Bremerella sp. P1: one gene and its partner. The protein of the gene in region 1 interacts with the protein of each later gene in a pairwise test. Links are inferred from orthologs where the notes say so. Each region holds a gene or a part of one and is shown on either strand. Other genes may lie near its edges.

The links.
Region 2: the proteins of hypB (region 1) and PSR63_RS18195 interact in binary tests that used the Escherichia coli proteins (3 or more experiments, as listed by UniProt). The link is inferred for Bremerella sp. P1 from one-to-one orthologs.

Annotation. Positions count from the first base shown.
Region 1 is NZ_CP118164.1:6,155,665-6,168,232, reverse strand. The notes cover bases 939-3,737. They hold hypB (hydrogenase nickel incorporation protein HypB), read right to left. Parts: upstream 2,785-3,737; coding sequence 2,092-2,784; downstream 939-2,091. Other genes in these bases: PSR63_RS24985 (Ni/Fe hydrogenase subunit alpha), read right to left, coding at 2,796-3,737; hypF (carbamoyltransferase HypF), read right to left, coding at 939-2,052. In the rest of the region: more of hypF, read right to left, coding at 1-938; more of PSR63_RS24985, read right to left, coding at 3,738-4,142; PSR63_RS24980 (oxidoreductase), read right to left, coding at 4,139-4,948; PSR63_RS24975 (FAD/NAD(P)-binding protein), read right to left, coding at 4,948-5,640; PSR63_RS24970 (4Fe-4S dicluster domain-containing protein), read right to left, coding at 5,796-6,986; PSR63_RS24965 (Crp/Fnr family transcriptional regulator), read right to left, coding at 6,995-7,483; PSR63_RS28305 (hydrogenase maturation nickel metallochaperone HypA/HybF), read right to left, coding at 7,465-7,833; PSR63_RS24960 (hydrogenase maturation protease), read right to left, coding at 7,815-8,276; PSR63_RS24955 (ferredoxin--NADP reductase), read left to right, coding at 8,594-9,541; ppsA (phosphoenolpyruvate synthase), read left to right, coding at 9,569-11,980; nifJ (pyruvate:ferredoxin (flavodoxin) oxidoreductase), read left to right, coding at 12,058-12,568. UniProt on the Escherichia coli protein: Involved in the maturation of [NiFe] hydrogenases. Required for nickel insertion into the metal center of the hydrogenase. Exhibits a low intrinsic GTPase activity, which is essential for nickel insertion.
Region 2 is NZ_CP118164.1:4,321,435-4,331,355, reverse strand. Bases 1-2,961 are described here. They hold PSR63_RS18195 (FKBP-type peptidyl-prolyl cis-trans isomerase), read right to left. Parts: upstream 1,748-2,961; coding sequence 1,253-1,747; downstream 1-1,252. Other genes in these bases: PSR63_RS18185 (VOC family protein), read left to right, coding at 2,450-2,961; PSR63_RS18190 (macro domain-containing protein), read left to right, coding at 1,904-2,371; PSR63_RS18200 (UbiD family decarboxylase), read right to left, coding at 1-1,143. In the rest of the region: more of PSR63_RS18185, read left to right, coding at 2,962-3,223; PSR63_RS18180 (hypothetical protein), read left to right, coding at 3,609-4,892; PSR63_RS18175 (DUF1501 domain-containing protein), read right to left, coding at 5,064-6,527; PSR63_RS18170 (PSD1 and planctomycete cytochrome C domain-containing protein), read right to left, coding at 6,566-9,661; PSR63_RS18165 (C25 family cysteine peptidase), read right to left, coding at 9,883-9,921. UniProt on the Escherichia coli protein: Folding helper with both chaperone and peptidyl-prolyl cis-trans isomerase (PPIase) activities. Chaperone activity prevents aggregation of unfolded or partially folded proteins and promotes their correct folding.

The DNA of each region.
Region 1 (12,568 bases):
GTTGGCAACACCTCGATGGAACCTCATCGACATTCGATCTGGAGATACCCTTGCTTCAACGTCAGCTATTACTTGGCTGATCAGTGAACGCCAATCCAATTCTACCAATGTTTGCTTGGCGATTGTGAATTCATAGGCTCCCTTTTCTTCGGGATCCGCAATCGCTTCCAGCACCATCGGCAACTGTCCTTCATATTCGCTCCGTTGGCGATTGAGTATCAATGCTGCCACCCCGTCGAACAATCGGCCACCACTGGTTGTGATTGGTGAATACTGCGGACTGTCCAGAATCTGTTCCACTAACGACAATCGCAATCTGAGAGACTCGAAAACGGGAAGTGAATCGAAGGAATCCACGCTGTCCAACTGACTCAACAACGAAAACGCGATCCTACAAGGTTGAAGGATCGCTGTTTCTCCCCCGGGAAGGGCAAACGGTCGCACATGAGCAATCCGGGAGCATTGATGCTTGTCTGCCAGGAAAAACTCTCCTCCCCATATCGTCTGATCCATGCCGTAACCGGTACCGTCCCAAGCCACGCCCAGCACCTGTTGGTCAAGTAAGTGATGTTCAAGCATCGCCGAACATATGTGGGCATGGTGGTGTTGAACGGATTGCGTGACCAAAAACTCTCGAGATGCGGCATGCGTCGTGTAATAGCCTGGATGGCTGTCGTGCACGGCCTGAGTCGCTGAGAAACGATAAAGGCTTTGCCAATCGGCAAGATGCCATTGGTAGCGTTCCTGGACCGCCAAATTGCTAAGGTCACCAATATGCGGCCCCAGAAATGCACTTCCATCGTGACTCCATGCCACTGAAGATTTCATTTGTCCGCCCAGGGCCATTTGTGTTTCGTTTGTGTCCAAGTCTAATCGAAGAGGAGCCATACCGCGGGCCAACCTCAGCGCAGCGCGATTCCCGGCGACGATCCGGACCACACTGTCATCGACAGGACGGGCAATCGAACGGTTGTGATGTAACCAGAGATCGCAAATCCCGGACAACATCGCTTCCGCGTTTTCCACTTCGAAGGCCAACGGCTCCCCTTCGCGATTCCCGCTTGTACAGACCAACGGACGCCCGACACGCTTTAGCAGTAAGTCGTGTAGCGGTGTGGTGGGCAACATGATGCCGACAGTGTTCAAGCCTGGATGGACACCCGGAGCGATGATCGTTTCCTGATTCAGATCGAGCAAAACGATCGGATTGGTTGCCGAGAATAAAACCTGACGCTCAACGCTATCCAACTTGGCAACCTGGTCTACCTCCGATACCGTTCGCATCATTACGGCAAACGGCTTGCTTATCCGACCCTTCCTCTGTCGGAGTCTCTCCACAGCGTCTGGGTTGGTGGCATCGACCAGAAGTTGATAGCCTCCTAGCCCTTTTAGTGCGATGATTAGCCCGCGAAGAATTGCCTGGGAAGCCTGGTCGAGGACTTCCTCTTGGTCGTCAAATCGCCGGTTCCCTGCCGAGATGCCCCACAGACGTGGACCGCACTTTGGACAGGAAATGGTTTGGGCATGAAATCGGCGATCGTCGGCAGAGCGATACTCGGCATAACAATCTTCACACCAAGGGAAGTCGACCATCGCTGTATCGTTGCGCTCAAACGGCATTTGGCGGATGATGGTATAGCGTGGACCGCATCGAGCACAACTATTAAACGGATATAGAAACCGTCGATTTCCCGGTTGATAGATCTCATCGAGGCATTCACGGCAAACCGCCGTATCGAGCGGTACCGTTGTGACAATTGAATCTTGCGTGTTCTCTCGGACTATCTCGAATCGAGCGCGACCGATCGGTGGAACTTCGCGGGACTGCTCGCTAAGGATCTGTGCCTCGGCTGGAAGGAAGCCACGCAACTGCCGCCTAAATGCCTCCGTCTGATTTGGAGATCCCTCAATATGAATCTCAACACCTTGCGCCGTATTGCGTACGTGCCCTACCAAACCCAACTGAGTCGCCAATCGAAAAATCGCCGGTCGAACGCCCATCCCCTGAAGGCGACCGCTAAGAACAATACCCTCAGCAATTGCTGAGGACATTTCGTTCTCTGTCTGATTGGTGGCATTAGGCATTTGACATTAGTCCATGTCCGAAACAGGACCGGTCGCCTCCGCCATCGTCTTGTCGCGGAGGGCAATTAGATATTCACACCACGCTTCGATCCCTTCTCCCGATAGTGCCGACATCGGAAAGAACTCTAAATCGCCTCTGACATCCCGAGCATCGGCCATTGCTCGATCGACGGAGAAAGGAACGTAAGGAAGCAAGTCAGTCTTGTTAATCACAACGGCCTGACTGGTGCGGAATGCCTTTGGGTATTTGCCGGGCTTGTCGTCTCCTTCGGTCGTGCTCAACACAAGCACCCGAAGATGTTCTCCCAGATCGTGCGAAGCAGGACACACCAGATTTCCAACATCTTCGACGAATAGGAACTCAAAGGATTGATTACCCAATTGCGGCAAGATCTTTTCTACGAGCGGCAACTCCAAATGACAGGCGCCACCGGTAGTGATTTGTGCCGTCGTCACCAAAGGTGCCAGTCGCTCCGCATCACGATTCGTGGCGATATCCCCCACTAGGATTCCCACGCTGTGATGTTCTCGTAAACGCTTTGCGGTTTCCTCCAGAAGTGTTGTTTTCCCCGAACCGGGCGATGATAGAAGGCGGATGACACACGTCCCTTGCTCCTGCATCCGTTTCTTAAACGCTGCTGCCGCCGCTTGGCGAAGTGTCCGAATGTCCTGCTTTACGGAAATCGTCTCGGTCGACATGGTGTTCATCCTTATCCAATATGGGGTTGGGAATCCGTCTTGCGGTCGATGCTAAGCTGCAAAAAGTGGGTTGCGCAGCTGATACAGGGATCATAATTGCGGATTAGATGTTCAGATCGCTGGGCAATCTCTGCATCTTTCAGGTCAACGATCCGCGGAAGAAACTCGCGTAGGTCCGTTTCGATCTGTCCTTGGTTCTGGGAAGTTGGTGGGACAATTTTCGCTTCGGCGATCAGATGGTCTTCGCCGATGCGGTAACGATGATAGAGCAACCCACGTGGGGCTTCTGTGGCATGGCAACCTTCTCCAGGCCGAAGCTGAAAAGGAGTACGCGAAGGACTCACCTCGGCCTGATAAGCCTTCACAATTCGGATCGCCTCATCGAAGGCATAGGCAACTTCCAGCGACCTGGCCACGATACTCTGAAAATTATTCCTCAGTGGCAAAATCAAGCCGGTTTGGTCGAATGCTTTCCGGCAAATAGGTGAAAGCATCTCTATGCAATTATTCAGTCGCGCCAGCGGACCTGTTAGATAGAAGCGATCATCCGGTCCCTTCACGCTATAAAGCGCCGTGCTATGTTCTATGTGCCGCTCATAAAAGTAAGTCTCATACTCCTCCACTGGAATCTTTAGGCCCGACGAGGAAGCAACCTGACCCTCATTCAAAGGATACTCTTCCTCATGATGCAACGAGACCAGGTCGTAGTCCAAATCAAAGTCCGGAAAGTCAAACTTGCTGACCCATTCCACGGTTTCCAGAGCGGTCTTTAATCCCCATTCCAGTCGAGGAAGTAGCAGCTTCAATTCTCGCACACTCGGCGCACGGTAGAATCCACCCACGGTAACATTGACAGGGTGAATCGCTCGGCCACCAAGCGTCTCAAGCAGCTGATTACCAATTTTCTTCAGCTCTAATCCACGTTCAACCTGCTCTTTGTGGTCCACCGCCATCGAGATACCACTCTCGTATCCCAAGAAGTCAGGTGCATGTAGAAGGAACATATGAAGAACGTGACTTTCAATCCATTCCCCACAGTACAAAAGCCGCCTCAATAGGCGTATCTCCGGCGAGATGGAAATCCCCAACGCCTTTTCCAGCGCATGGCAGGAACTCATCTGGTAAGCAACCGGGCATATGCCACAGATACGTGCGGTGATATCAGGCACTTCGTGCACCTGGCGGCCTCGCAAGAAGCTTTCGAAGAATCTTGGAGGCTCGTATATATTCAGCTCCACATGTTCCACAACATCGCCTTGAACACGCAGGTGAAGGCGTCCTTCTCCTTCTACACGTGAGATGGCCTTCACTTCAATCGTTCGGCGGTCGTTCGGATGCGGCTCTTCTTCGGTGCTCATGTAGAGTCATCCTGCTTTTCCAAGGACTCACTTGTCTCCCGGAATCCGGGAGCGTAGCCATTGAAGTTCCGTGTCAATTGAACCAAGGGTAGTCGCGCATTCCCCGCCTGCTGATACGCGTCTGTGAGACTACTTCCGTTGACTTGGTCTTGTGGACCGAAACAGCCAAAGCATTCACGATTACAGGCCGGACAAATCGCACCACGGTTTTCATGAGTATCTCCGCAGCCTGCCTGCGTGAGTGGCCCCAGGCAGGCAATCCCTTGCGCCACGGCAACGCACACCGTCCCCCGTTTCTTACACTCGACACACACACTGTGAGTGGGTGTCTGCGGTTTCTTACCCCGAACGAGAGCCGACAGTAATTCGACCAACTGATATTTACTGATTGGACAGCCTCGCAGTTCGAAGTCGACCGCGACGTGATCCGATATGGGCGTGCTCGTCTTTAGTGTGGAAATATACTCTGGGTGAGCGTAGACGTGTTGGACGTACTCATCCACGTCGGCCCAATTTCGGAGAGCCTGGATACCACCGGCCGTGGCGCACGCTCCGATAGTAACCAGGAATTTGCATGCTTTGCGGACCTCTTGAATTCGCTGAACATCCTCTGGTGTCGTGATGGACCCTTCGACCAGTCCGATATCGTAAGGTCCCTCCAAACTTCGTGATCTTGCTTCCAGAAAATGGGCAATCTCGATCGCTTCGGCGACCGCCAGCAATTCGTCTTCGCAGTCCAGAAGTGTCAACTGACATCCATCACAGGAGGCAAACTTGAATACCGCCAGCTTCTTCTTGTCGGTCATCACAGATCCTCCAAACGCAAGAACAAGTTGATTCGTTCGTAGGAGAACACTGGCCCGTCTTTGCATACAAACTCAGGGCCGAACTGACAGACCCCACACATCCCCATCGCGCATTTCATGTTGCGTTCTAGGGACAGAAAGATATGAGCAGGAGAAATCCTCATCGACATCGCCTCGCGTGCGACGAACCGCATCATGATTTCCGGTCCACATGCCAAGAGCCTGGTTTGTTCAAGATCACCGCTAAATGGCCGCATGACTTCGGTAACTACGCCGATGTGTCCTGACCACTGCAGTGTTCCTCGGTCGACAGTCTCCTCCAGGTCTAGACCTCCTTCCTTCCACTTGGCGAACTCTCTCCGAAAGAGCAGCTCATTCGGCAATTTAGCACCATAAATCAATTTCAATGATTTGTAGTCGGAACGATGCTCAAGCAAATGCACGATCAATGGTCTTAGTGGCGCCAAGCCGATTCCTCCGGCCACCATAATGACATGCTTGCCCTGTAACTCTTCTAACGGCCAAGGATTTCCAAAAGGGCCACGAACGCCGATCTGGTCACCTTCCTTAAGAGTTGAGAGGGCACCGGTCACATCACCGACAACCCGAAACGTGTGCCCGAGGCGAGGAAATTCATCCGTGCCTGAGCTGATTGAAATAGCCGCTTCGCCAAAACCAGGAACGTATAGCATGTTGAACTGTCCTGGCTGGAACAAACGCGTATCTCTCCCTTTCGATGTCAAATGAAGTGTCCAGACATTCGGGATTTCGGCAACGATCTCCTGAATGCACATCGATTGTGGCTGCCAGCAATTCGCAACTCGTAGCGGCTGAGGTTCGGTGCTCATCACTGATCCCCCCGAATCGCGGCGACTTCCTCAGTGAGATCAATTCCGACAGGGCACCACGTAATACAGCGACCACACCCGACGCAGCCAGAGGTATCGAATTGATCGATCCATGTAGCCAGCTTGTGTACCAACCACTGTCGATATCTCGAGCGGATTGAGTTTCTTACAGATCCGGAGTTCATGTAGGAATGTTCGGCTGTGAAGCAGGATCCCCACGTACGCTCTCGCTCAACATGTTCGCCGGTCAGATCCGTTACGTCTTCAATTGATGAACAAAAACAGGTCGGGCAAACGAGTGTACAATTCGCGCAAGAAAGACATCGCTGAGCGACACTCTCCCACTCGCGATGCTCTAAATTATTGACCAGTAGATCGCGAATCCCTTCCGTATCGAGTTTGCGGTCGGGACTGCCAACGTGCGGATCTTCTTCGTCTCCATAGCCTCGCCCGCCTTCTTCCATCTTCTTACGTAACTGGGCAGGAATTTCCCGAACAGCTTTCGCTTCACTCTCCGTCAAGCCTGACCACTGACACGCAGCCATGATTTCGCTACCCAGGTCTGTGCCGATTTCTACAACAAAAGACTCGTCCATTTCCGTCAACGCCAGATCGAAGCCCCTCGTCACGGCCGGACCGGATCCCATTGAGTGACAAAAGCAGGTAGCGGCTGCCCGGCGACAGTTGACCGCCACCAAGGCTAGGTTTTCACGGCGAGCTTTGTAGCCCTGATCGACGTAGGGGCCTTCGAGGAACACTTGGTCCTGAATCGCGATAGCGTGTAGGTCACAAGATCGAACCCCCACAATCACGGTGGGCTCGCTTTCTGGTTCGGGAGCTTCAAACCGCCAAGTTCCCCCGACACGATCTGAACGTAGCACCGTTTCCGTCGGGGGAAACAGATATCGCTTTACCGAATGAGGACCAACTACATAGTCGAAGTACCCGTCCCGAGAACTGCGCTTTAGGCGATACGTACCTCCCTCTTGCTCGTCTAGCACACCGATTGGCAATTGGGTGATATCCTCAGCGTCTTCGTAGATTACCGCTCCACCTGCGACTTTTGGGAGAATCGCTCGGTAACCTCGAACACGAAACGCATGGATAATCGCCTCGAGTTGCTCCTTAGCGATTCGCACGAGCATGCCGGGCTGCGTAGGCAACGAGTTGTCCTGCTGCATGGGGTCCATGAATCACATTATCCGTCGGCTGTGTTCGTTTCGGCTTCGTCCCCGAACAAGTCCAGCAACTGCATTCGCGCTGCACTGAGACGTCTCGCGAGAGTTTGGGCAACACCACGCATAAACACATAGCCAAAATGCGGGCTGCGATCGCACAGCGCGAGCAACTCGTCCTTGGGAAACTCAATCAATTGGGTAGCGGTCACTGTACGTGCGGTAACGGTCAGGTGGAAATTATCCAGTACCGGCGACCACCCTAGGAACTCCTGGTCGCGGATAGTCGAGATGCGTCGGCAGCCGACTCCCGGAGCACAGACTTCCAGCGAAAGGGTTCCCGAGACAACCACATAGGAACTGACTGCCGGATCCCCTTCTCGAAACACAGTTTCGTTTGCCGCAACATCCATTGCGTGTCCCATCTTAGCGACTTGCTCCAAGTCATCCTCATGAATTCCTTGAAAACAATCGACACCTCGAATCGCTTCTCTTAGTTCGACGTTGGACATGACGATTCCTCCTGAAGCACGAGGCTATCCAGCACAAGTTCTTCGCCCTGGACAATACTCGTGCGCTGACAGCCGCAAAGTGGGCAAGTGAAGCAAAACGCCGTTACCGGAAATTGATGTTCGCATTGGGAGCACAGAGCTTCAATTTCGACTACCTTCATGTCGATCTCAGCACCTCGATAAGGGGACTCAGGCAGCATCTCCTCTAGCGCCATTCGAAAAAGGTCCGGCTCGACACCTGAAAACCGGCCAATACTGATGCGAATGCCCGACACACGCGACGTTGGATAAGAACTTGCAATTCCGCTTATCTGGCTCAGCAAAGCATTCACTAAAGATCGTTCATGCATCGATTGCTTCCTCCCTGCGCAGCTATTTCCAATTCGATGCGATCTGCCAGCCCGTGAGCGGCGGTGATCACTTCCACCGCCATAGGTTCCGTGGAATACGAGGATCGGATCTCGATCGCAAATACGATGACCTCTCTAGGCAGTTTCCCTAACACTTCCGCGAGTCGCAAAGCGTAAGGAATATTGATTCCATGCGACGTTCTGCCAATTTGTAAATCGATAGCGGGATCTGGCCATTCAAAACGGAACTGCGTTCCCACCGGTGAACCGCTTTGGCATGCATCCACAATGATCGAAGGGGAATCGGGCGTTAGGTACCACAATAACTCGTCAACGTTGTGAACGATATGAATCTGCTCGAAGCCCCTCTCGCGCAACAAATCGGCAACTAGCCAACCGACCTGGTCATCACTGTGAGAACTACCGACGGAAAGAATTTGCATACGAGCACTCATAATTCCACTAGATCGCGATTCAGCTAGCTACATCGACCTTAAAGCAGTGCGATTCCTTGCGTCAAGGAAAATCACGCTCTCCGACATTGGAGGAAAGTAACCGGTGAGCGATATAGCACACCTGTGCGGTTTCGACACCGTGCAAAGTCGACCTTTTGCAGTTTCCAGGAGCTGTATTTAGTGACTTTTTGCCGGTCTTTTCCGGGCGATAGAAACCAATGCAGAAATCGCGCCGAAATGGCCCTCGCTTTGCTTCGTCTTTCTAACAGACTTTCTCTCAACCGAGCTGATAGTAGGACGCTGCCATGACAACGCCTATGAAATCGAACGAAAAGACTGATATGGTTCGGGAGAGTCTCTATAACGCCCACGTTACTGAGATCGTTCCCCTTCACGAGAGCCTGAGAGTCTTGCGAATCGTGCCAGACGCAGCCCCACTTTCTTTCTTGCCAGGGCAATATATTGGTTTGGGACTGGGAACCTGGGAAACCGGCGATAGCCTCGAGAACGCCGAGCCCGAAGAGCGCGGACATATGATCCAGCGAGCTTATTCGATCAGCTGCCCCGTCCTCAACAAGGCGGGGCAACTCGTTCGAGCAAGTGACCTCCCTTACTTAGAGTTTTACATTACGCTCGTATCTCATTCCCGGCCACATCCACCTTCGCTGACGCCACGATTGTTTCACTTGAAAGTTGGAGATCGTCTGTGGATAGGCAAACACCCTCGCGGCAACTACACATTGCGTCCCCACGGCACAGAAGACCACTTGGTTTTCGTTGCGACGGGAACTGGCGAGGCTCCTCATAACGTGATGATTGCCGAACTCCTATCGCAAGGGCACCAAGGCCCAATCACTAGTTTGGTCTGTGTACGCCAACGAAAAGATCTAGGCTACTTACAGCAGCATCAGGAATTGGAGCGGCGGTTCCCCAACTATCGCTACGTTCCCTTAACAACACGCGAACCGGAGAATATCTCTCCCCATCGTTCCGACTACATCGGGAAGAGTTACGTCCAAGATGTGTTTCGAAATTGGGAATCGATTGTTACCCAGCAGTCGCAACCGACTCCTGAGACAAGTCATGTCTACCTATGTGGCAACCCTGCCATGATTGGAGTACCCAAGTCGCTTCAGCAGGTCCCACGCATTTATCCCAAACCTGTCGGAATGGTAGAGATCCTTGAGCAACAAGGATTCCGGCTCGATCAGCCACGGCTGCCGGGCAATATTCATATTGAAAAGTACTGGTAAACACCTTGAATAAGTCGAGCTCCCATCATGTCCATTTCCACCAAAACTGAGTTCACCCTGTGGTTTAACGAGATAGGCATCGACGACATTCCGATCGTTGGCGGCAAGAATGCCTCACTTGGGGAAATGTACGGGGAACTTCAATCGGAAGGTATTGCGGTCCCTAACGGATTCGCAATCACCGCGGACGCCTATCGTCTTTTCCTTCACGCGGCGGGTCTCGATCGGAAGCTTAAAGAGGTTCTGCGTGATCTCGACACGAGCGATATCGAGAACCTACGCGATTGCGGAAGTCGCATTCGTCACGCGATTCAGTCCGCTTCTTTCCCTGAAAGATTGGAAAAGGAGATTTGTGATGCCTATGACAATCTGTGTCGATCGCACGCACCGGATGTAGCCGTACGCTCGAGTGCTACCGCCGAGGATTTACCTGACGCCAGCTTTGCCGGTCAGCAAGAAACCTATTTAAACGTGCGCGGGCATGGACAACTTCTCGACTCATGCCGACGCTGCTTTGCCTCCCTGTTTACCGACCGGGCCATTTCGTATCGGGCTGATAAGGGATTTGATCATACTAAGATCGCGCTTTCCATCGGCGTACAACAAATGGTCCGATCTGATCTCGCGACCTCAGGTGTCATGTTTTCCATTGATACCGAGACAGGATTTAAGGATGCCGTTCTGATCAACGCCGCCTACGGTTTGGGAGAAAACGTAGTTCAGGGGTCGATCAGTCCGGATGAATACTATGTCTTCAAGCCGACACTTAAACGAGGCTTTCGACCAATCCTCAAAAAACACCTGGGGACCAAAGAGTTCAAACTCGTCTACGACATCGGTGGAAGTCGTATGACCCGAAATATTCCCGTTCCTCCAGACGACCGAGCACGATTTGCTCTCAACGAGGACGAGATTCTGCAATTGGCTCGTTGGGCGGCTGTCATCGAAGATCACTACAGCAAGAAGCGCGGCCGCCCAACGCCTATGGATATGGAATGGGCCAAAGATGGAATCACTGGCGAGTTGTTCATCGTGCAGGCTCGCCCTGAAACCGTCCAATCTCAGCGAACTGGGAAGATCCTAGAGACCTTCCGCCTGAAAGAAAAGGGAAAGCGACTGGTTACAGGACGAAGTGTCGGCGAGCGAATCGCCGCAGGTCCTGTCCGCGTCATCAAGGATGCCCAGCAGCTGGAACTATTCCAAGAGGGTGAAGTCTTGGTGACCGACAAGACAGATCCCGATTGGGAACCCATCATGAAAAAGGCAGCGGCTATCGTCACTAATCGCGGGGGTCGAACCTGCCACGCAGCGATCGTGAGCCGGGAACTCGGCTTGCCGGCCATCGTAGGGGCCGCCGATGCAACCGAGATCCTTACCAACGGCAAGTCGGTAACGGTTAGTTGTGCCGAAGGAGATGCCGGGTACGTATACGACGGCCAGCTCGACTTTGAAGTGCAACGCGTTGATCTTGGCGATTTGGCTCGTCCCAGGACCCATATCATGATGAACGTCGCTAATCCCGACGAAGCGTTTCGGTTGGCTCAGATCCCTAACGACGGTGTTGGATTGGCTCGCATGGAGTTCATCATCAATAACTCGATTCAGATCCATCCACAGGCCTTGCTTCAGTTCGATGAGCTCGAAGATCCGGAGGCCAAACAACAGATCGCTAAGTTCACCGCCGGCTACGAGGACAAGCCACAGTTCTTCGTAGATACGCTGGCTGCGGGTGTGGGACAAATCGCCGCCGCATTTTACCCGAACGATGTGATCGTCCGGATGAGTGATTTCAAAACAAACGAATATGCCAATCTGCTCGGAGGTGCGCCTTTCGAACCACATGAGGAAAACCCCATGATCGGATTCCGCGGGGCATCTCGCTATTACGACCCACGTTACCGAGAAGCGTTTGGCCTGGAATGCATCGCGATGCGTAAGGTCCGCGAAGAGATGGGGTTCACGAACGTCAAATTGATGATTCCCTTCTGTCGCACCGTTAAAGAGGGGCGAAATGTGTTCGAGGTGATGAAGCAGTATGGGCTCACGCGTGGTGAGAATGGACTGGAAGTCTACGTCATGTGCGAACTGCCCAGTAACGTCTGGTGCGCAGCAGAATTTGCTGAGATTTTCGATGGATTCTCTATCGGGTCAAATGACCTGACGCAGCTCACCCTGGGTGTCGACCGCGAATCCGAGATCGTCGCTCACGTATTTGACGAACGCAATGCGGCAGTCACTCGTGCAATCGCTAGTGCGATTCAGGCCGCAAAACAAGCCGGACGAAAGATCGGCATCTGTGGCCAGGCTCCCAGTGACTATCCTGAATTCGCCCAATTTCTAGTCGAACAGGGGATCGATAGCATATCCCTCAATCCCGATGCAGTTCTTAAGACAACGCTCGACATTTTGAAACTCGAAAAGGATCTCGCAAACGTTTAACAGTCCACCTCCAAGTTACGTCCGGAGGGCATTTCGTCTTAGTTTTGATTCATTCAAGTCCTAAGAAAGGCTCAGCCATGATTACCGAGAATAAACGTCTGACCAAGTACGTTACGTGGGATGGTAATCATGCAGCGGCTGAGGTTGCCTATCTTACGAACGAAGTAGTCGCCATCTATCCGATTACACCCGCGTCGCCCATGGGAGAATTGGCTGATGCCTGGACGGGGAGTCAGCGGAAGAACATTTTTGATGCTATTCCGCGTGTCATCGAAATGCAGAGTGAAGGAGGAGCGGCAGGAAGTGTCCACGGCGCCCTACAGGCTGGAGCCCTGGCAACGACGTTTACCGCGTCGCAGGGCTTGTTGTTGATGATCCCGAACATGTACAAGATCGCGGGGGAATTAACACCGGCGGTGTTTCACGTAGCTTCTCGCACCGTTGCAACCCATGCACTCTCCATCTTCGGCGACCACAGCGATGTGATGGCAGTCCGCGGGACAGGATGGGCAATGCTATGTGCCAGCTCTGTCCAGGAGGTTCACGACTTCGCGCTTATTGCCCAGGCAGCCACCCTAAAGAGTCGCA
Region 2 (9,921 bases), 1.8 Mb from region 1 along the record:
GGCCTGGGTCATCAACTCTTTGGGGCGACGACGTTCTTCGTACGGGACGTAGCGTTCGCTGCCGATCGCCAGCAGAAGCGGGTGGACACCGGAAGCATCGACCGCGTGCACTTCCTTCACGCCAGGCAGCACGGTGGGAATGACCGGGCCGGTGATTTCATGAATCAGTTCGCCGAAGGTGGTGTCTTCCTGAGGTGGCCGACCGACGACCGTAAACGGCCAGATGGCTCCGTCGCGGTGGTAGACCTTTTCTACCCGCATGGTCGGAAAGAGGTGCTTCAAGCTGTAGTAGCCAAGGTGATCGCCGAACGGTCCTTCCGGCTTCTCTTCACCGGCATGAATGGTCCCGCTAATGCAAAAGTCGGCTTCGGCGTAGATGGGCAGTTTCGTGCGCGAGGTTGCCATAGGGATACGGTGACCGGCTAGTGCCCCGGCAAAGCCGAGTTCCGAAAGTCCCTCAGGCAGCGGCATCACGGCGGCCAGCGTCATGGCGGGGTTGCCCCCGACGAAGATGTTTACCCGCAGCGGCTCTCCTTTGGCGATCGCCGCGGCATGGTGCACGCCAATGCCTCGATGAATCTGATAATGCAGGCCGACTTCCTCGACCGGATCGTACTCGTTGCCAGCGATCTGCACGCGGTACATGCCCAGGTTCGAGTGATTCAGCCCGCCGGTGCGTTGGTCTTCGGTGAAAACTTGGGGCAGCGTGACGTACGGGCCCCCATCGTCAGGCCACGAGACCAGCTTCGGCAAGTCGGTCAGCTTGATTTCGTTTTGAAAGATGGGGCCACTACGCACCTTCTTGGGCAGCATCGAAATGGCACCCAGCGGAGCGTAGGCATAGCGGAAGGGAGACTTCAGCAACTGGTTCGGATCGATCTTGAGTTCGATCAGGCGTTTCACCGTTTCCAGCGTATCGCGGAAGATGAAGCGAGCCCGCTCGAGCGATCCGAACAGATTACCCACCATCGGGAAGCGGCAGTCTTTGACGTTGGCAAACAGAACGGCCGGACCGTTGTTGGCATAGACGCGGCGCTGAATCTCGGCGACTTCCAGGTTCGCGTCGACAACGTCTTCGACAACCAGCAAATGGCCTGAGCGACGTAGATCGTCGACGCAGGCTCGTAGAGTTCGATAGCCCATGATTCGTGATGGTGTGCTTTAACTTGGTTCCGGCCTATGTAAGATTGCCGGCATGAATGGCAATCTCAGGAGGTTACCGCTAAGCGGTCGGCCTGGCAACAAGGCACCATTAACCATGGTCATGATCGTGTGCACTGCCGGGGCCGTGCGCGTGACCGTGCTCTAGCTCTTCCGGCGTGGCATCGCGAACTTCGACGATGGTGATATCGAAGTGGAGCGTTTCGTCGGCCAACTCGTGGTTGCCGTCGACGATGACCACATCCTCTTTAATATCAACAACGGTCACGAGAACCTGATCGTCTTCGGTTTCAAGAACGAACTGCGTTCCCTCTTCCACATCGCCCAGTTCAGCGAACTGAGCCTTTTCCAGTTCCCAGATCAGATCTTCGTCGAACTTGCCGTAACCTTCTTCCGGTGGAATCACGACCTGAAACGTCTCGCCGGAGTCGCGGTCGTCGAGAGCCTTTTCCATTCCAGGAATGAGGTTCCCTACGCCATGCAGATAGGCGAGCGGATCCGACGCGTCGGTCGAATCGAGCAGATTCCCTTCGGAATCCTTCAAGGTGTAGGTAATGGAAACGACCGTATTCTTGGCAACTTTCATCGATTCATCCCAGGCAATGCCCATTGGGCTTAACGTATCTTATGGGGCGATAGTTTCAGCATACTGTCCCAGCGGATCGGGCTCAATCTCGGCTTGGGGGAAACTAACTAGTTATGTAGAAAAGAATTAGGCCACTTCCTTGCGAGATTAACCATAATGCCGACCCAGATTGTACAAGGCGATCTTTTGCAGCAGGAGGTGGATGTCATCGTAAATGCCTGGAATCGCAATATCATTCCGTGGTGGCTACTACTGCCACAAGGAGTTTCGGGAGCGATCAAAAGCAAAGCGGGTTACGCGCCTTTTCGTGAATTGGCAACGTTTGGTCCCATTCCCTTAGGACATGCTGTTTTTACGACCGCAGGCAAGCTGCCCTTTCGCGGTATTATCCATGTCGCCGGCATCAACATGCTGTGGCGGGCTTCGGAGTTTTCGATTCGCCAGAGCGTACAAAACGCGATTCGAATTGCCAAAGAAAAACAGTTTCAATCGATCGCTTTTCCAATCCTCGGAAGCGGTTCCGGCGGTTTTCGCCAAGACAAAGCGTTATCAATCATGGAAGATGAACTGCAGAGTCTTGCCACCTCGTTAGACGTCACTTTGGTTGAGTACCAGAAGAACTGATTCTTCGTCGACATGGCTTGGTTTGTATCATTCCGGCAAGTGTACGGATGAAACCGTTAAGAAAGGTATCAGGCTGATATGCGTGAAATCATTCCCGGCACGCTGTGGATCGCCAACGCCCTTCAAGCACGTGATATCCGATCCACCTTAGCCCCCGGCGTGACGGCGATAATCGACCTGGCTATCGAAGAGCCTCCCATTTCGTTTCCACGGGATATCCTCTACTGCCGCTTTCCGCTACTCGATGGAACCGGCAATTCGCATCAGATGCTCCGAGCATGTATCGATACGGTCGCCAGGCTGATCGAGGCGAACCGGCCGACGGTCATTGCGTGCAGCGCCGGGATGAGCCGTTCCCCGATCATCGCCGCGGCCGCGATCGCACAGATCAAAGGGCTCTCGCTAGAAACCTCGATACTCAAGCTCACCAAGACCGGCCCGCATGATGTTTCGCCGGCACTCTTGAGTGAAGTGCTAGAGGCAATGCCGAGTCTTTCCACCAATCAGGTCCGACTGAACTTGATCGTCGTGCGTTCGAGTGCCCCGGAAACGACGGTGCGGTTCTATCAATCGTTGGGATTGCACTTTACGCAAGAGCAACACGGTAAAGGGCCTCTTCATTGGGCGAGCGAAATCAATGGTTTTGTGATGGAGATTTATCCGGCCAAGTCGCCTGAGCAGGTCGACGCCTCGACAAGCGTTGGCCTGGATGTCTCCGACATCAAGAAAACCATCGCGCAGCTTACCGCTTTAGAAGCGACCATCGTGCAGCAGCCCAAGGAGTTTGACTGGGGAATTCAAGCGATTGTGAAAGATCCAGACGGGCGAAGCGTGATTCTGGTTGAGTCGTAAACTCTTTCCGCCGCAAGACGTTAGCAGAACTTGCATATCTATTACTCAAGACTTATTCATCGATTAGCGACAACCCTGCGACTCGAGATGCTACGCCGCGTGTGATCAAAAAGTGATCAGTTAAAGCTTGGCGCATGTTCATTCAAAGCGGATTGCGACGCTTCCACCCGCTAGAAACAGTCAGGTTTACGTTCTAGGTAAAGAGTGTGAATCACTCTTAACACAACGTTCGGGCTGTGTGGGTTATTTGGGTGATGGCTACCGCGTGCTAGTAAACCTTTGGGAATCGCTTATGGATGACTTTTCCGAAGACGGTGTGTGTTTCGATAACATAAGTGCTCACGAGGAGCACGGACGTTGCCAATCAAACACGGAGGAGATTCATATGCCGATTAATGATCATTATGCGGATGAAACGGATTATGGCTGGGCCGCGCGGAACCCAGGCATCATCGGCGGTTTCTGTCTCGTTTTAGGAATCGCAGTGGGTGTTGCCGTCACCCAGTTCTGGCTGCAGCAAGACTTGGTCAAGCAGCTTGCCAAAGTTGAAAAAGAAGTCAAAGCGACTCATCACCCGCTCAACCAACTGACCGGGTTCAACGATGCCACCCAGCGAACCAACTCGCTTCTGGCACGTCTCGAAGATCAGAGCAGCCGACTCTACAAGGCAGGTCAGACCATCCAACGGTCGGATCGCCTGCACGACGAAATCGCTCGCCTGTCGGCTAAGCTCAACACGGTCGACGCAACCGCCGCCAAGCTCAGCACGCTTCAGTCGGACCTGGACAAAGCCAACTTGAAGCTGACCGCCGCTCAAAAGCGTGTCGACGAGCTGGAATCGCTGGCTGCTCGTCTCGGCCGAAACGGTGCCGACATCTACGTGGCCAAGGACTCGCTGGCCGCGATGGAACTGGTTCAGCAGCAGCTGATCAACCAGCAATGCCTAATGCCAGAACTGACCGCAACGGTCGATTCGCACTGGAAGTTGCAGAACGCCATCTGCGATCTGGCCGCCCAGACCGACGCGACCGATCGTGCGATCGATTCGCTGGCTCACAACCAGAATCGCATGCAGCAGTTGGCAATCGGCACCGAAGAGTCGAGCCTGGTTCTGTCGCATGTCCAGTCGATCTTGGACGAGCAAAAGTCGATGGATCTGCAGGTGCAGAAGCTGGCCGACACGCTGGACGCCGCCACCGAGCTATCGTACGAAGCAATTCGCCTGAACACGCGAATCAAGGACGTGCGAAAGCAGACCACTTCGGCCAACAAGAACATGGACGAACTGGCTTGGTTGGTTAACTTCCTGAACTCGCAGGAAGAGAAGATCGCTCAGGCTCAAGAGAACCTGCACAAGATTGATCACATCGAAGATCAGGTTGTTCGCCTCGACGATTGTGTGCCAGCCTTGGTGGAAAATGTCGACCTGGTGACGGGCCTGAACAAGACGATGGTGGCAGTCCTGGGTAGCTCGAGCGACCTGCGATCGCAGTTGGCCGAGATCGTCCTGATGCAGCCAGCGGTCGAACAACTGGCTACGCAGTTCCGCCAGATCACGGCTCCCCAAGAGGGAAGCAAGCTGGTCAATGCACGAGATCGTGCCAAAGAGATGATTGAATCTTCGCAGCCTGAGCTGAAGATTCCGATGTACATCAGCCGGGCCAAATAGCTCGGCGGGTGGTATCGCCCCCTTGCCTGCCCCAGCCGCCGGCGAACCGTGGCAAACAATTGGACATTCGCTTGCCCCCGTGGCAAACCGTGGCTCTCCTCTTCTCGGCGAGCGAATGGCCCAAAAGGAAAATCGTCGGCGGCTTAGATCGAAAGCAACTTTCGATCCAGGCTACAGTAGCAACTCTTTGACCGGGTGTCGCTCTTCGACCCCGGTGAGACGGACGTCGAGACCTTGGAATGGAATTGACAGCTTGCGATGATCAATCCCCAAGCAGTGCAGGATCGTCGCGTTCAAGTCCGCAATATGAACCGGATCTTTCACGATGTTGTAGCTGAAGTCATCCGTTTCGCCATGCACGACGCCCGGCTTCACACCGCCGCCAGCCATCCAGACGGTAAAGCAACGCGGATGGTGATCGCGGCCGTAGTTCTCCTTCGACAGGCCGCCTTGGCTGTAGATCGTACGACCGAATTCGCCACCCCAGACGACCAGCGTGTCGTCCAGCAGGCCGCGCATCTTCAAGTCTTGAATCAACGCCCATGCGGCTTGATCAACGTCTTTGGCCTGAGCCGGGAGATCTTTAGCGACGTTGCCATGCTGATCCCAACCACGATGGAAGATCTGCACGAAGCGAACGTCACGCTCGACCATGCGGCGAGCCAGCAAACAACTGGCAGCGAATGTCCCTGGCTTGGTGACATCGGGGCCGTACATATCGAGCGTGGCTTGCGTTTCCTGCTTCAAATCGACCAAGTCCGGCACCGAAGACTGCATGCGGAACGCCATCTCGTACTGCGAGATCCGCGATTGCGTTTCCGGATCGCCCGAAAGGCGGTAGGTCTCTTGATTGATCTTGGAAACACTATCGAGCATCCTGCGGCGAAGCGAGCTATCGATGCCGTCGGGATTCGACAGGAACAGGATCGGGTCGCCCGACTTTCGCAGGGTGACGGCCGAATGCTTGGAAGGCAGGAAGCCAGCTCCCCACAGGCGGTTGTAAAGTGCCTGGGCTTGCTGACGACCGCTCCAGTTTGGCGTCATTACGACGAAGGTCGGCAGGTTTTCGTTCATCGAACCGAGGCCGTAGCTCAACCACGAGCCCAAGCTCGGCCGACCGGGAAGCTGATTCCCGGTGCAGATGTAGGTGATCGCCGGATCGTGATTGATCGCCTCAGTATGGAGCGATTTGACGATCGAGATGTCATCGACCATCTTCCCGTGGTACGGCAGCAGTTCGCTGATCATCGTTCCGTTTTCACCGTAAGGCGAAAACTTGAACTTCGAGGGAGCGATCGGGAAACGCTTCTGACCGGAGGTCATCGTCGTCAAACGTTGACCTTGTCGCACCGATTCTGGCAGGTCCTTGTCGTACCACTCGTTCATCTGCGGCTTGTAGTCGAACAAGTCCATCTGGCACGGAGCACCGGCCATGAACAAATAGATGGCCCGCTTCGCCTTGGGGGCGAAGTGCGGCAAGTTTGGTAGACCACCAATTCCGGAACTGGGTAGCTTAGCCGCCTGGGCAGGCAGATCGGTCATCGAGGCCAGTGCCGCGGCACCCAGCCCGAGGGCTCCCTTCTGAAAGAAGTGCCGGCGGGTGATCGCTTGAATATAGTCGTTGCGAGGATCCATCGTATTGGTCCTTGATGCGTTCTATGCGGTGGTAGGAATTAGCGTTGGATGACGACTTCGTCGAGATTGAGCAGCGTGTTGCAGACAATCGCCCAGGCCGCTAATTCGGCAGGCGTCTCATCTTTGCCGACCAACTTGCCGGCGGCTTCCGGATTCTTCTGGAAGTAGGTGAGACTATCGAAATACAACGATTCGAGTTCTTTCTTCTGAACTTCGTTGTCCGGGTTCAGCACACAAAGCGAGATCAGGAAGTTGACTTTGGCAACCGGGTCCGATCCCCCTTCATCCATCACACGCTGGGCCATCGCGACCGCCGCTTCGACATACTGCGGATCGTTCATCAACAGCAGGGCCTGCAGCGGTGTGTTGGTTCGTTCACGACGCACGGTACACGACTCGCGATTAGGCGCGTCGAAGGTGCTCATCTGCGGAGCGAGTGCCGTGCGTTTGATGAACGTGTACAGCGTACGACGGTGAACCTTTTCGGGTCCTTGGTCCGCTTTGAACTGCACGGTATTACTGCCGGAATAACCGACCGCCTTCCAAAGCCCATCAGGCTGTGGTGGCTTAACCGAAGGACCGCCGACCTTTTCGACCAGAAGACCACTGAACGCCAACGCTTGATCGCGAAGTGCTTCCGCATCCAAGCGATAACGTGGCCCGCGAGCCAGCAAACGGTTTTCGGGATCCTTCTTCAGCAGATCTGGCGTCAGGGTCGACGACTGACGATACGCAGACGTCATCACCAACCGTTTCATCAACTGCTTGATATCCCATCCCCCCTCACGGAACTCGATGGCCAGGTTGTCCAACAGCTGTGGATGGCTGGGAACACTTCCTTGGGAACCAAAGTCCTCGGAGGTCTTTACCAGGCCCACGCCGAAGACATGCTGCCAGTATCGATTCACGGCCACGCGTGCTGTCAGCGGGTGACTTGGATCCAACAACCACATGGCCAACCCGAGTCGATCTTTGGGCATTTCTTCAGTCATCGGTGGCAGGAAGGCAGGCACCTCGCGGGGCACTTCTTCACCAACTTGGTCGTATTCGCCTCGAATCAAGATATGAGCGGGAACCGGCTTGGCGGCTTCCTTGTAGACCAGCGTCGTCGGGGCAGACTTCTTGAGGTTGGCCTGCCGGTCGGTCATCGTTTTCAGGTCGGCACGCAGCTTGTTGAAGGTCTCTTGCGTGTCCTGGCAAACGTATTCAAGGAAGTAGCTGCGAAGCTCTTTCAGTTCGCCTTCGTTCCGTTTGTCGGCTTCCTTCTTCAGGATCTCGGTGACCTTCTTGTTCTCCGGACTGAGCGAAGCAGGCGTCTTGGCGGCAAACTCGGTCCAGGCCTGCAGCGACTTGAACTGCGGCTGCTTGCCATGCTTGGTGACATAGCCGGCTTTGTCCCAGTAGACGGTGCCGTCCCACTGGGTGAAGGCCCAACCGTTGACTTTGTCCCCTTCCTTCAGGCCGACCTTTTCGACCGGCACTTCCAGGCGAACCCACTTGCCCGTTTCGGGAAGGTCGCCGATACGATGCTTCGTTTTGCCCGTGACGCCGTAGGGGATCAGGTCTTCGCCCCAGAACGCTCGTTGATCCCAGCCACCGTTGTTCCACTGGAACATCACTTCCTTGGGCGGATTCTTGGGGTCGAGATAGACGTAGCCAAACAGCACGTCTCCTTTGTAAACCGTGAACGGCTGATCCGATCCGTTGAAGTAGGCCTGATCATTTCCGGTGACCGTTCGCTTGGCGGCTTTCTCGCCGCTAAAGACCGGCTCTGGCTTAGCCACCCAGTTGTAGTCACCACTAACGGTAGCTTTACCGGGGATGCCATCTTCGATCCAAACGACTTCTTCCGGTTGGATCTCCGGATTATCGACACCGGGACCTGGGTCCTGGTATTCGACCTTGGCCAGCGTTGTTTTGATTTCTTCGCGCTTCTGGGCGATCTGCTGGTCGAGTTGAGCGAGTTCTTCGGTCGCTTCCTTCGAGTACACCGTGGGCGCGTGGTCCTTGCGGTTCCCGTCCATTGGGCTTCCGTCAATGCTGTTGAAGAAGCCATACATCGAGTAGAAGTCTTTTTGCTTCAGCGGATCGTACTTGTGATCGTGACACCGCGTACACTCCATGGTGAGTCCCATGAAGACGGTCCCGGTGGTGACCACGCGATCGTTCACGTTTCGCATTTTCACTTCAGCCGTGATCGAACCACCTTCGTTGGTTGTCACGTTACAGCGATTGAAGCCGGAGGCGACCTGTTGTTCCCACGAGGGATTGGGCAATAAGTCACCGGCCAATTGTTCGGTAAGAAAAACGTCGTACGGCTTGTTGTCGTTAAGTGCCTGGATGACCCAGTCGCGATACATCCACATCTCGCGGTAGTTGTCCAAGTGCAAACCGTGCGTGTCGGCATAGCGGGCCGCGTCTAGCCAATAACGAGCCATGTGCTCGCCGTACTGCGGCGACGCCAGCAAGCGATCGACAACCTTCTCATAGGCGTCCGACGATTCGTCCTTCAGAAACGCGTCGACTTCTTCCGGCTTTGGTGGAAGACCCGTCAGCGTGAAGGTGACGCGGCGAATCAACGTCAGCTTGTCTGCCGGCTCACTCGGTGTGAGGCCTTCCTTCTTCAGCCGGGCACCCAGGAATTGATCGATCTCGCGCTGGTTCCAATTGGGAATATCGACCTGGGGTGGATCGGTTTTCTGAGGAACCTCGAAGGACCAATGCCCTTGGAACTTGGCCCCTTCGGCGACCCACTGCTTGAGCTTGGCGATCTCGTCGGCGTTCAGGCTCTTATTGGAATCTGGCGGAGGCATCTTCAGCGACTCGTCATCGCTGAGGATCCGCGCGATCATTTCACTTTCATCCGGCTTGCCAGGCACAATGGCCGTTTCGCCGGAGTCAGCTTCGCCGAGAACACTTTCCGCGACGTCGAACCGGATACCGCCTTCGCGATGGTTTTCGTCCGGTCCGTGGCACGCATAGCAGCGATCGGAGAGCAAAGGTCGGATGTCTCGATTGAAGTCGATTTCCGAAGACTCTTCTGCCCAGGTTACCTGGGGAGCCAGCACCAAGAGAGCCAACGCGGCACCGAAAAGCATCTTCCGCGAGATGCTCGTGAGTCGCAGCGAGATCATAAGAACGTCCGGTTCTAGGGAAGGAGTGAAAGTTCAGGCGGGAAGACAAGCTCATTTCGCGTGATAGCAACTTGCCTAAGTACAAATCGGGCGATCGATGCCCGATTTGCAATTCACTGTACCTTCATTCTACACCACCCATCAAGAGTTTCCGCGAACGAAATACGCGAAAGCCTCTCACAAGGCAAAATTTCCGGTCATTAAACGGCAAAAAAGAGTAACTATTCCCCGATCTGCGTTTCGGAGTTGCCTTCGGCGAC